Luteolibacter flavescens: one gene and its partner. The protein of the gene in region 2 interacts with the protein of the main gene of each other region in a pairwise test. Links are inferred from orthologs where the notes say so. Each region holds a gene or a part of one and is shown on either strand. Other genes may lie near its edges.

Evidence for each region.
Region 1: the proteins of OKA04_RS02625 (region 2) and recJ interact in binary tests that used the Escherichia coli proteins (3 or more experiments, as listed by UniProt). The link is inferred for Luteolibacter flavescens from one-to-one orthologs.

The regions. Positions count from the first base shown.
Region 1 is NZ_JAPDDS010000018.1:19,890-25,804, reverse strand. What follows is about bases 960-3,798. They hold recJ (single-stranded-DNA-specific exonuclease RecJ), read right to left. Parts: upstream 3,309-3,798; coding sequence 1,611-3,308; downstream 960-1,610. Other genes in these bases: OKA04_RS22220 (hypothetical protein), read left to right, coding at 3,525-3,798; OKA04_RS22230 (aminoacyl-tRNA deacylase), read left to right, coding at 1,109-1,570. Outside these bases: lpxK (tetraacyldisaccharide 4'-kinase), read right to left, coding at 1-740; more of OKA04_RS22220, read left to right, coding at 3,799-4,994; OKA04_RS22215 (hypothetical protein), read right to left, coding at 5,022-5,915. UniProt on the Escherichia coli protein: Single-stranded-DNA-specific exonuclease.
Region 2 is NZ_JAPDDS010000001.1:628,041-634,258, reverse strand. What follows is about bases 1,764-4,905. They hold OKA04_RS02625 (DNA topoisomerase III), read right to left. Parts: upstream 4,525-4,905; coding sequence 2,002-4,524; downstream 1,764-2,001. Other genes in these bases: dprA (DNA-processing protein DprA), read right to left, coding at 4,661-4,905. Also shown: OKA04_RS02635 (sulfite exporter TauE/SafE family protein), read left to right, coding at 1-518; OKA04_RS02630 (M50 family metallopeptidase), read right to left, coding at 530-1,246; more of dprA, read right to left, coding at 4,906-5,761; OKA04_RS02615 (hypothetical protein), read right to left, coding at 5,818-6,218.

The DNA of each region.
Region 1 (5,915 bases), on a different replicon or contig from region 2:
CGCTCGATGAGCGCTTCATTCGAGGTGCCGTCGCACTTCGTGAGAAAGATGTAGCTGGCGCGGCAGAGATTCCGCGGCGGCTCGCGCAGCGTGCCTCGCGGCAGGATGGCCCCGGTTCCGAAGGGCGCGGTGCGATCCACCAGCACGATATCGATGCCGTGCGAGAGGTGGAGGTACTGCAGCCCGTCATCCAGCACCAGCGTGTCCGCACCGAGCTGGCCCACGGCGAAGCGGCCGCCCTTCACGCGGTCCTTGTCCACCACCACCGCCACGCCATTGAGATTCCGCGCGAGCATGAAGGGCTCGTCGCCGGCGAATTTCGAGTCGAGCAGGAGCGCACGACCGGTGGAGACCACCTTTGGCATCTTCTCCGCCGGCATCTTGTTGCCGTCCTTGTCCTTCCAATTTTGCGGGGTCTTCAGGCGGCGGCTCTTGTAGCCGCGGCTGAGGATGGCGACGCGGCGGCCCTCGTCGCGCAGGGTGCGGGCGAGCAGCTCGACCACGGGGGTCTTGCCCGTGCCGCCGACGGTCAGATTTCCGATGCTGACCACCAGGGTGCCCAGGTGGTGCTGCTGCTTCCACCGTCGCCGGTAGATGAGCAGCCGGGTCTGGACGAGGCCGCGGTAAACGCCGGACAGCGCGCTCATGGCGAGCCGCATCATGCTGGCACGGAAGCCCTTGGCGCGGCCGAAAATCACGTCGGCGCCCCAACGCTCCAGCTCGGCCAGCGTTTCCTTCATCGGCACCGCCAGCGGAACCCGGAACGGGCACGCGAGGCAAGAACGGGATGACGTTTTGGCAATCGGCGGGAAAAACGAGTCGGAATGAGGGTCATAAAGCCAGAAATGGTTCATGACGTTTCGTAAAGAATCGACCGGCTCACCCCTTTTCCACCGTGCCCGCTCCGGATCCCGGTACGGGCTTTTTCCTGGATTTTACCCGGTCATTTGACCCCCGCCGGAGCCGGGTTAGACTGTTAGCAATCTCAATAGCGACCGGTCGGATTTCTCCCCGGTCCCCGCGGCACCCCTGCACGGTGCCTAGCTCTATCAACCCGCCGGACCGCGAGACGCGATGTGCCCGGCCCATGGAAAGCGAGGGTTCAGCCATGCTATCGAAGAAGCTCAAAGCCTACCTCGACTCGAGGAACATCAAATACATCACCATCACCCATTCCCCGGCCTACACCGCCACCGAGGTGGCGCGCAGCGCCCACGTGCCAGGCAGCCTGCTGGCGAAGACCGTGATCATCCTGATCGATGGCGCGCTCGCGATGGCAGTGCTGCCATCAAACCGCCGCCTGAAGCTGGAGGACCTGCACGACCTGACCGCAACCGACGACGTGAAGATCGCGCATGAGCACGAATTCAAGCGCCGCTTCCCGGACTGCGAACCGGGTGCCATGCCGCCCTTCGGAAATCTCTACGACATGTCCACCTACGTCTCCCCGGACCTGGCCGCGGAAGCAGAAATCGCTTTCAACGCCGGCTCCCACACCGAGCTGATCCGCATGTCGTGGAGTGACTACGAGCGTCTGGTGCGGCCGCAGGTGGCGAGGTTCACGACGTGAGCCAAATCAGGTATCAGATGACCTTAAATCCCGCTGATCCTCAGCGGGCTGCGCGGACGTCCTGGATGATGATTTGCAGCGTCGTCCGGCCACGAAAGCAATTCCGGTCGATCGTGAAAGCGATGTCCCACGGCGGATCGGGCAGGGCGACCTCGCCGCCGCCGAAGAAGACGGCATCCTGCTCGTGGTAGCCTTGGCGAAGGTTCAGCCGCAGGTGCTGGTTCTTCATGTGGACCGGCGGGCGGCTGAGATGGACGCTGCGGGCCATAAAAATCGGCTGCGGATTCCCGTTTCCGAAAGGCTGGAGCAGCTCGTAGTCGGCCAGGAATTCCAGCGAGAGCTGGTCGAAGGAAATCTCCGCATCCACGCACAGCTTCGGCTGGCGCTGTTCGGGGACGGTATTGCTCAGCACGAAGTCGGCGAAATCCGAGCGGAAGGCATCCATGCTCCCCTCGGTGATGGAAAGCCCGGCCGCCATGTCGTGCCCGCCACCAGCGAGCAGGTGACCGCGGCAGGCATTGATCGCCTGGACCAGCGAGACGCCCTCGATACTGCGCCCACTACCCTTCCCAACTCCCTCGGCATCAATGGCCACCACAAAAGTCGGCTTGTGAAACTGCCGCATCAGGCGGGATGCGACAATGCCCACCACACCGGGGTGCCAGGTCCGCGAGCCGAGCACGATAACCGGGTCGCGCACGGGGTCAAAGGTCGCCATGAGCATCTCCATCGCCTCGCGGCGGATCTGGTTCTCATGCGTCTGCCGGCGTTTGTTGTACTCGTCGAGCTTCTCGGCCAGCGTCCGGGCGAGCCGCTTGCAGTCCGTCAAGAGGGTCGCCAGCGCATCCTCCGGCACGTCCATGCGGCCCGCGGCATTCAGGCGCGGGCCGATCCGGAAACCGACGTCCATCGATGTCGCCTTGCCATTCATGCCGGAGACTTCCTGCAGCGCTTGAAGTCCGGGATTCAGCGTCAGCGGCAGGCGTTTCAGCCCGTGGCGGACCAGCAGGCGGTTTTCCCCGACCATCGGCACGATGTCCGCGATGGTCGCGACTGCCACCAGCTCAAGCAGTTCCTTGAGATCGAAATTCGGCGTCGGGCGCTCCTTGAGCATGGCATGAGCCAGCTTGAAGCACACCCCGGCAGCGCAGAGATAGGTCGGGCCGCTGCCGCACTTCGGATTCACCAGCGCGACCACGTCCGGCCGACCGCGCGGGCTCGGCTCGTGGTGGTCCACCACGATGACATCGACGCCGTCGGAGCGCAGGGCCGCGACTTCATCGAGGGAAACGGTGCCACAATCGACGGCGATCAGCAGGTCGGGCTTCGGCCCCTCGACCATGCAGCGCGCGAGCGCGGCGCAGCTCAGTCCGTAGCCCTCGCTGCTGCGGCGCGGGATGAAGTGCCGCGGCTCCAGCCCGTAGGCGTGCAGCGTGCGGCGCATCACGGCGACCGAGGTCACGCCATCCACGTCATAGTCGCCGTAGATGCAGACCTTTTCCTTCCGGTCCACGGCCTTCAGGATGCGTTCCACGGCGGGCCGCATCTCGGTGACCTCGAAGGGATCGGCCAGATCGCGCAGCTTCGGACGCAGGAAACTCTCGAGATCGTCACCCGCGGGCAGGCCCCGCTGGCGGATCAGATGCTCCAGAATCGCTGGAAATGCGCGTCCCCGACCGTTTCCATTCGAGTGGAAAGGGTCGCCGCGGAGGATCCAGTCGGCGGGAGGAGCGCGCATTAGGGTTGCGGACCTTAATCAGCGACCCGCGTGCCACTCAAGCCCCCATCTCCGTCAGCCGCAAACGGGTTTCGCATCGACCAAGCCCCGTGCCATTCGCAATCTGGACCCATGGGAGAGGCGAAACGGAAAAAACAACGGGAGTGCCCGGCGCAAGGACGCACGATCACGCCGGAAGAATGCGGTCAGGGGCGGAACAGCGCCATCCCCTGCCCGGTGACCTGCCTGTTCAATCCCTTCGGCAGCGCCGACCACCGCGAGCAATTCTTTGATCTCGAAGCCAAGATCCTCAGCCAGCTCAGCAAGAGGCTGATGGCCGACCTGCCGCCGTCGAAGGTCCGCGAGCTGACCAACTTCCTCAGCGAGTGCGATGACTTCACCGCGCAATCACTGCTGGGCTGGCACCTGATCGGCGAGGGCCGGCTGGCGAAGTGGAAGGCGGACGGCTTTGCCGCGGACTGGAAGAACGACGAAGCCGTCATGCTCCGCTACTACGGAACGCTCCGCCCAGTCCTGCTGGAATTCCGGGAAGTGCTCGACCACCAGACCTGCGTGGCCATCGATCTGCTCCGCCCGGAGCTGCCTCCGTTTCACGTGATCGACGAGGAATGTGCCGCGCGGATGGGGCGCTTCGACGTCGAGCTCGCTTGGGCCTACGAGATTCCTACCGGGCTCCGGATGTGTCCCGATACGGCCCCGATGCCCTCCACCGGCGTGGTGGAACCGGCGGACGCCTTCGCCATGCTGCTCGCTCATCTCGGTGCCCCGGAGGAGGATGGCCGCGATCTCTGGCTGATGGAACACATGCCGCTGCTTGAGGAAGCGTTCCGCGCCATCGCAAACGCGAGGCGGAATCCCGCGGATCGATACGACCTCGACGTGGTCCCGGACTCCCTCCGTCCGAACGGCGACGAATGGGACTACTCGGGGGAAATCCTGACCGATCACCCGCAGCCCGCGCTGGACGGAAAGTCCCCGCGCGAAGCGGCCAACGACCCCGCGCTGCGGCCCCGGCTGACCAGCCTGCTGAAGGAAGTGATCCGCTCCGGCGACCGGCTGCGCAGGACGGCGGGAATGGACATCGACTTCAACCTGCTGCTCGCCGAACTCCGCCTCGAGGAGCTGATCTTCCCGCCCCCACCGCTCGGCGTGCTGGAAGAGAGCGAGGATCCGGATTGGGACGATGAGATCCCGCTCGATCCGCCGCCCTCGCAGGAAATGCTGGAAGGCGAAGAACTCAACAGACGGCTGCAGGCCGCCACCGGCGACGAGGCCCTGTGGAATCGTCTGGAAGTCCGGCTTGCCGACATCCTCGATGCCTTCAACGACCTGAGCGAAAAGCTGAACGACCACGAGCTGGCCATCCTGCAAAGCACCGCGCTGGCGGCACTGGGAGCCCTCCACCCGGACCAACCTCCCGGCTACGAGCCCGATCCGGAACGCATGCTCGCCCGCTACGAAAGCTGGATCAAAAGCGGCAGCGATGACGAGACACTGGCCGACTACCTCGACCGGATCTTCGCCGAGACCCGCCAGCCCGCGCTCTGCGAGTCGGCGGCGGACATGCTGATGTTCACGGAGAAGCAGGCGGGGAAGAAACTGCGCCCGAAGAAGCTCGACGCCATTTTCACCGCCCTGACCGCCGCGATCTGGGAAGCGGCCCACTGGCCGCCGGTCCTCCGGTAGCCGCGGGCAGCCCGCCAGCGGGGCCCATCACAGCGCCCCGCGCTCGGCGGCACGGAGCAGGCGCTCGTAGCGCTTCTCCAGCTTCACGGCCTTCGACTCGTCACCGGCGGTGCGGTAGTAGGAGCAGATCATCTTGTAGATGGAGGTCTCCGTGTTCGCGCGGAACCAGTCCTTCGATCCGGTTTCCACGACGCGCTGGAAGGCGAGCTCGATGTCGCGCGCGGCCTTGCGGGCGCTCTCCGGGTTGTCCTTGCAGAAGGAGAAGTAGTCCTCCGCCATGCGCTTGAAGCCGGTGATGCTGCCGCCGTACTGGCGCAGCGCCTTGTCGTAGAGGTTGCCGATCTCCTTCGCCGCGCCGGGGGAGTTGTTCTTGAAGATGAGGTCGGCCTCGCGCTTCAGCGAGTCGGCCACGAGATCCTTTTGCTCGCCGGCCTCGCGCTCGATGCGGCGGCGCTCGCGCGCCAGCATGCGGCGGGCATCGCCCTCCTTCGCATACGGGAAGAGGTATTCGCTCTCCGCCTTCGCCGCGAGCTGGGCCATGCGCGGGTTCTCGCGGAATTCACGGCGCATGCGGTCCACGAAGTCATCCCAGGCTTCGAGGATCTCCGGCGCGCCGGGCTCCTTCGCTTCCTTGGTCTTGGTGACCAGCACGTCGTAAAGGCTCTGCCACGTCTCGGAGAATGCCTTGCCAAGGTTGTTCGCCACCCGCACCGCGGCTTCGGAGGAAGCGGGCTCATAGAAATTTTCCATCAGCTTGCCGAGCCACAGGTAGCGGAAGACATTCACGGTCTGCAGGCGGCTCTGCTGCGCCTTGTCATTCCACAGCCAGATCTCCTGCTCGCTGACATCGCCACCGACCTGCGGATTGCCTCCGGCACCATTGGCAGCGCCGCCGATGCGGCCGATGTGGGTATCCCACTG
Region 2 (6,218 bases):
CGCTGGCAGGTCTCGCGATTGGAGTCTGGCTGCTGAAGGTGATCCTGGTCCAGGAGTCGTCGGATCAGGTCGCGCGGCGCGTCATCGGGGGCTGCATCCTGGCCATGGTCGCCTTGCAGGCATTTCGCGCGTGGAAGCCGGTCCTGGCCGAGCGCCTGGCGAATGCGCGCTCCTTTGGCACCGCCGCGGGCATCACGGGAGGGATCACCACCATGCTCGCGAATGCCGCGGGCCCGGTCATCCAGCTCTACCTGCTCTCGCGCCGCATCCCGAAGATGGAGCTGCTTGGCATCGGCGCGCGATTCTTCCTGCTCGTGAATCTCGTCAAGGTGCCGCTCAGCGGGAGCTTCAATCTCATCACCCCGGCGACGCTGTGGGACAATCTGAAGTGCCTCCCCGCCATTTTTGCAGGCATCTGGGTGGGCAAGTGGCTGGTGCAGCGGGTTTCTCAGCGGGCCTTCGAGTGGTTGGTCATCGGCTTCTCGCTGATCGTCGCCGGTCGCCTGCTGCTGGCGTGACGTGACCGCGGTTACCGCCGGTAGAGGCTCTGCATTGCCTGGTAATTCTGCCACGCGAGATAGCCGAAGAGTAGAGCCATGAAGAGGGACTCCCTCCACACCAGGCCGACCACCGCGGTCGCGACCGCCGCGGCGATGGCGATCTGGTGGACCAGCTTCTGAGGCTTCACGAAAAGCTGGGTGATCTGCCCGCCATCGAGCGGGAGGACCGGCAGCAGGTTCATCACGCCCCACCAGAAATTGATCCACAGCATGCTGCGGAAAAGGGACATCAGAGGCTCCCGGTTCAGAGCGAACTCAAGCGACTCGGCGGAGAGTGTGGGCTTCATGCCGATCAAGGACCAGCCCGCCAGATTCGCGGCATCGCTGAGGCCGAAGACAGCCACCATGATCAGGAACACGAGTCCGCCGAGGATGAAGCCAGCTCCCGGCCCAGCGGCGATCATCCAGAAGCGCCCGCTCTTCGTGAAGCGCCCGCCCTCGTTGTAGGCGAGCCCACCCATCGCCCAGAGAACGATCTTCGGGTAGCCGCCGCCGAGGCGCCGGCCCGTCAGTGCGTGGCCGAGCTCGTGGACCAGAATCGAAACGGTGGCCGCCAGGATGAAGATCAGCCCGTACTGTATTCCGGCGGGGTCGGGGTTGAAAAGAGCCCCGCTCAGCAGGGCGATCGTGAGCCAGAACCAAGGCTGGATTTCTACGGGGATGCCAAAAAGCGTGAAACGGACCATCGGGCCGGAGGAAAGACCGGATCACTCCCACGCGCAAGGTCTGTGCCCTCATTACGAAAAAGCCGCCCGGAGCAGGGCGGCTGGCTTTTCGGCCTTTTGCGGCGAGCAGTCCGCCCGGCGGATCGGGGAGATGACCCGCCGGGCGGCTGACACGTCACGACACACACTTCGGGGGGAAAGTCGGAGGCCGGGATCGGGGGATTCTTCGGCAACCGGTGTCTCGGGACCTTGCTCGGGTGGGGGATTCCTTTGCTCGGTCCGTATGTTCCATCGCTTTCGGTCGGGGGAAACCTTCGGCGTGCTGGGGTGTCCCGCGGGGACGGCGGCAGTGAACGGCGGAATGCTTTATCTGGCAAGAAGTTTTTATGAGGGGGAAAAACTGACAATGCAGATGATGGGGATGACCAAATATTCGTGAATTCACGGAGATCAAGGTTTGGAATCCCTTTTAGAATAAGGGTTCCTTGCCATTTTATTAAGATGTATTAATTTTCCGGTTTTGCTGATCACAAGGGGGTCTTTTAACCATGTAAAACTTATGGTGTCCCTGAGAGTTTCAAAATCGGCGGCATCAATCGGGTTGAATAATGCACGGCGCTTATACCTCCCAATTTCGGCAAATCCGGGCAAATCAAGCGCTTACGCCATTACGCGAACGCGTGGGGCGGACCCGATTTCGGGGCACGAAAAGCCTTTCCCGAGCTCCCTCGGAAAAAGGCACAGTGATTCCGGGATTCCGGCCTCGCGATGACAAATTATTTCGCGGCCTTGGGTGCCTTCGGGGCGCGGGGCGGGAATTCGAAGCCCACTTTCCCGTCAGCGGTGGAGAAAGTCAGGAAGGCATCGAAGCCGCGCTTCGTTTTGTTCGAGACGAAGCCCTTGATCAGGTCGGTCTTGCCCTCGGCCAGCATCTTGAAGACCTGGTCGAGCGGCAGCTCCTTCTGGAGAATGGTTTTCCCGATGCGGACGCCGTCAGGGTCCTTCTTCGTTTTCAGCTCGGGGATGAGGTAGGCCTTCTCGGTGCCGTACACCTTCACCTGTCGGCCATCGGCGAGGGGGGCGGTTCCGACGACGAGGTCATCGGTCAGCTCCACATCGGGCTCGTCCTTGTCGCCGAAGACGAAGTTGATCTTGAATTTGTCGTCCAGTTCGAGGGCGGCGTCGAAGGGCTTGTTGAACTTGCTCTTGAAGCCCTCCAGAGGGCCCACCAGGCGCTTGCTGAAGAGTTCGCGGGCCTCGTCCTCGGAGAGGGCACGGCCGGCGATGTGCTTCTTCGCCTTGAAGCCGCAGTCCGGGGTCCGGCACTCGTAGGTGTCGTCGGTCTGCTTCAGGCCTTCCGTTCCGCACTTCGGGCAGGTCGCCTGGAGGTCGGGGAAAGCGCGGTTCTTGATCTCGGTGGCGAGGGATTTCGCGCGGACCACGATGTCCTTCGTGTAGTCCTCGATCTCCTGCATGAAGGCCTTCCGCTGGAGCTGGCCCTGCTCCATCTGGCGCAGCTTGTACTCCCACTCGCCGGTCATGGTGGGGGAGGTGAGGCCGGCGATCTTCATCTCATTGAGGATGTGGATGAGGCGCATCCCGTTCGGCGTGACGTGGAGGTCGCGGCCGTCGCGGACGATGTATTTCTGGGCGATGAGGCCTTCGATGATCGCCGCGCGGGTGGCGGGTGTGCCCAGGCCACGCTCGGACATCGCCTCGGCCAGTGCCTCGTCATCCACCAGCTTGCCCGCGCCTTCCATGGCGGAGAGCAGGGTGGATTCATTGAAGCGCGCCGGGGGCTTGGTCTGCTCGTGGTGGACCTCGATTTCCTTCACCGGGGCTTTTTCACCTGCGGCGACCTGCGTCAGCTCGTCCTTGCCGGAGGCCACGCCCGGGCGGCGTCCATAGACTTCCAGCCAGCCGGGCTTCACCAGCACGCGGCCTTCCGTCTTGAAGGTGTCCGTGACGTCGCCGGTCGTGATGCGGGTCAGGCGGGTCGTCTGCTCGAATTCCGCGCTTGGGAAGAAGACGGCGATGAAGCGCTTCACGATCATGTCGTAGAGCTTCTCCTCCGTGTCGCTGAGCTTCACGAACTTGCCGGTCGGGATGATGGCAAAGTGGTCCGAGACCTTCTTCGAGTCGAAGACGCGCTTCGACTTGTGAAAGCGGGGACCCGCCTCCTGTTTGCCATCGAGCACCGCCTTGGCGTAGTCTGCCACGCCGAGGTCGGAGTTGGCGATGTCGCGCAGGGTTTCGCGCACGGTGTCCCCGTAGTCCTCCGGCAGGTAGCGGGAGTCGGTACGGGGGTAGGTGATCATCTTATGCTTTTCATACAGCGCCTGGGCGATGGCCAGCGTGCCCTTCGCGGTGAAGGGCGCCTCGCGCTGCAGGGAGGTGAGGTCGTAGAGCTGCGGGGCGATCTGCGACTGCGCCTTCTTTTCCTCGGAGACGGTGCCGGTCTTGCCGTCGCAACGCGCCTTGACCGCCTCGGCTGCCTCCTGATCCCAGATCCGCTCGGCACGGCCGTGCGGGTTCGCCTCGTTGCGCTTGAATGCCTCGTCGATCCACTTGCCGAGATAGTCCCCGGCGGCGACGCCGAAGGTGGCGTGCACTTCATAATAGGGGCTCGGCTTGAAGGCCTGGATCTCCGCCTCGCGGGCGGCGAGAATGGCCAGCGTCGGCGTCTGCACGCGACCGGCGGCGGTGATATTGAAGCCGCCGTGGCGGGAGCGGAAGCAGGTGAGCGCGCGGGTCGCATTCAGGCCGACCAGCCAGTCGGACTCGGAGCGGCACTTCGCGGCATCGGCCAGCGGGCGCATTTCCTCGTCGGAGCGGAGTTTTTCCCAGGCGTCGATGATTGCCTGGTTGGTCATCGACTGCATCCAGAGGCGCTTCACCGGCTTCTGGATCCCGCCGATGTCCATGATGTAGCGGAAGATCAGTTCCCCCTCGCGGCCGGCGTCGCAGGCGTTCACGATCTGGTCCACGTCCTTGCGCTTCGCCAGCTTCAGGACCTGCTTCAGGCGGGCCTCGGAATCCGGGATCGGATCGAGCTCGAAGCGTTCCGGGATCGCCGGCAGGACGTCGAATTTCCAAGGCAGCTTCTTGCCATTCGGGCCCGTCGGCATGCGCAGCTCGACGAGGTGGCCGACCGCCGAGGTGATGATCGCATTGTCATTTTCGAACCACGAATCACGGCCCGATCCCTCCTTTTCAAACTTCCCCAAAGCCTTGGCCAGAGCCTTGCTCAGGTCGGTCATGACGGATGGCTTCTCGGCAATGATGAGGATTTTTCCCATGAAATAAGCGGGTCGGACGTCGGCGACGCACTAGACGTGCCGGGGCCAACTTGGCAAGGGCTTTCCTGAAAGAGCCGGGCAATCCCCGTAGGGGATGGAATATTGTGGGCCTGTTCCGGTCCCCCTCGCTCACATTTCACCGCTTCACATACCTGAATCCCGGCAGGGCCCGGACCAGCCTTCGCATCTCCAGCTTCATCAGCGTGGCTGAGACAGTCTGGGCGGGGAGGCCGGTGCGCTCGATCAGGCGGTCCACGCCGGATTCGCCCTCGCCGAGCGCGGAGAAGACCTTGGCCTCCTCGGGAGGGAGTTCCGGCACGGCGTGGCTGTCCTTTTCCGGAAGCGATGATTGCCGCGCGAAAGGCAGCTCGCCGAGATCCTCGACGATGTCCCCGGCGTCCATCACCAGCGTGGCACCGTCGCGGATCAGCTTGTTGCAGCCCATGGAGGTCGGCGCATTGATCGGCCCGGGCACGGCATAGACCTGCCTGCCGTAGTCGCTGGCGAGATTCGCGGTGATCAGCGAGCCGGAGCGCAGCGGGCACTCCGTCACCAGCAGGGCCTCCGACCACGCGGCGACGATGCGGTTCCGCTGAGGGAAGGTCTGCTTGTCAGGAGGGGTGTGTAGCGGGAATTCACTGAGCACCGCGCCGTGACCGGAGGCGATCTTCTCCGCCAGTCCCAGATTCTCCGCCGGGAAGAGCTGGGCCAAGCCCGAACCAAGCACCGCGACCGTGCGTCCGCCTGCTGCGATCGCTCCCTCGTGGGCCACGGTGTCCACCCCGCGAGCGAGGCCGGAGATGATGGTGAAGCCGGCGTGTGCGAGCTGGTAGGAGAGCTTCTTCGTCGCCTCGCGCCCGTAGTGGGTGATGCGCCGGGTGCCCACCACGCCTATCGCGTGGCGGTCGCGCTCCTCCAGCTTTCCCCACACGTAGAGCAGCAGCGGCGCGTCGTAGGCCTGCCTGAGCGAGGGCGGGAAGACGGCATCCTCCGGCGTGATGATGGACAGGCCGCGTTGCTTCACCTCGCCGATCTCCTTCACCGGGTCGGCGTGGTCCTGCCACTTCACGAGAATGTTTGCCGTCTGTTCGCCGATTTCATCGACCTGTATCAGCCGGTCCTTCGTCGCGGAAAGGATGGCCTCGGCGGAGTCGAAGCGTTCTAGGAGGCGGCGGACCCGGATCGGGCCGATCTTTGGGAGTTGGTTGAGCGCGACGAGGGCTTCAAGGGAGGTCATGGCCTGGGCGATCCAAAACAAAGGGGAGGGAATTTGGGGGCGGGCAGAGGGAAGGGCTACTCCTTCCAATGCTCCGCCACCCACGGGGCGGGGAGCACCTTGTGGTGGATCTTGCCGGTGGTGACGCCGTCTGCGGCATCCGGCGGGTCGGGCTTGCCGTGAAAGACGAGGATCTTCGCGCCCTTCGGCTTCTGCGGCGGGACGAAGAGATTCAGCGGGAAGGCGGGGCGGCAGTTGTACTTGAAGCTGCGCACCCATTCCTCCGGCCACCAGTAGCGCTCCTTCATGGCGTAGGTGAGGAATGCCTGCTCGGTCTGGAAGATCGAGCGGTCCTGCGCTCGGTCCATCTCGCGGAGGAATGTATCGTAGATGTACTGCGACTGGCCGGCCTCGAAGCGGAAGATCGACGAATTCCCGATGTCCGGGCGCTTGCGGAAGATCTGCTTCCGGCGCTCGA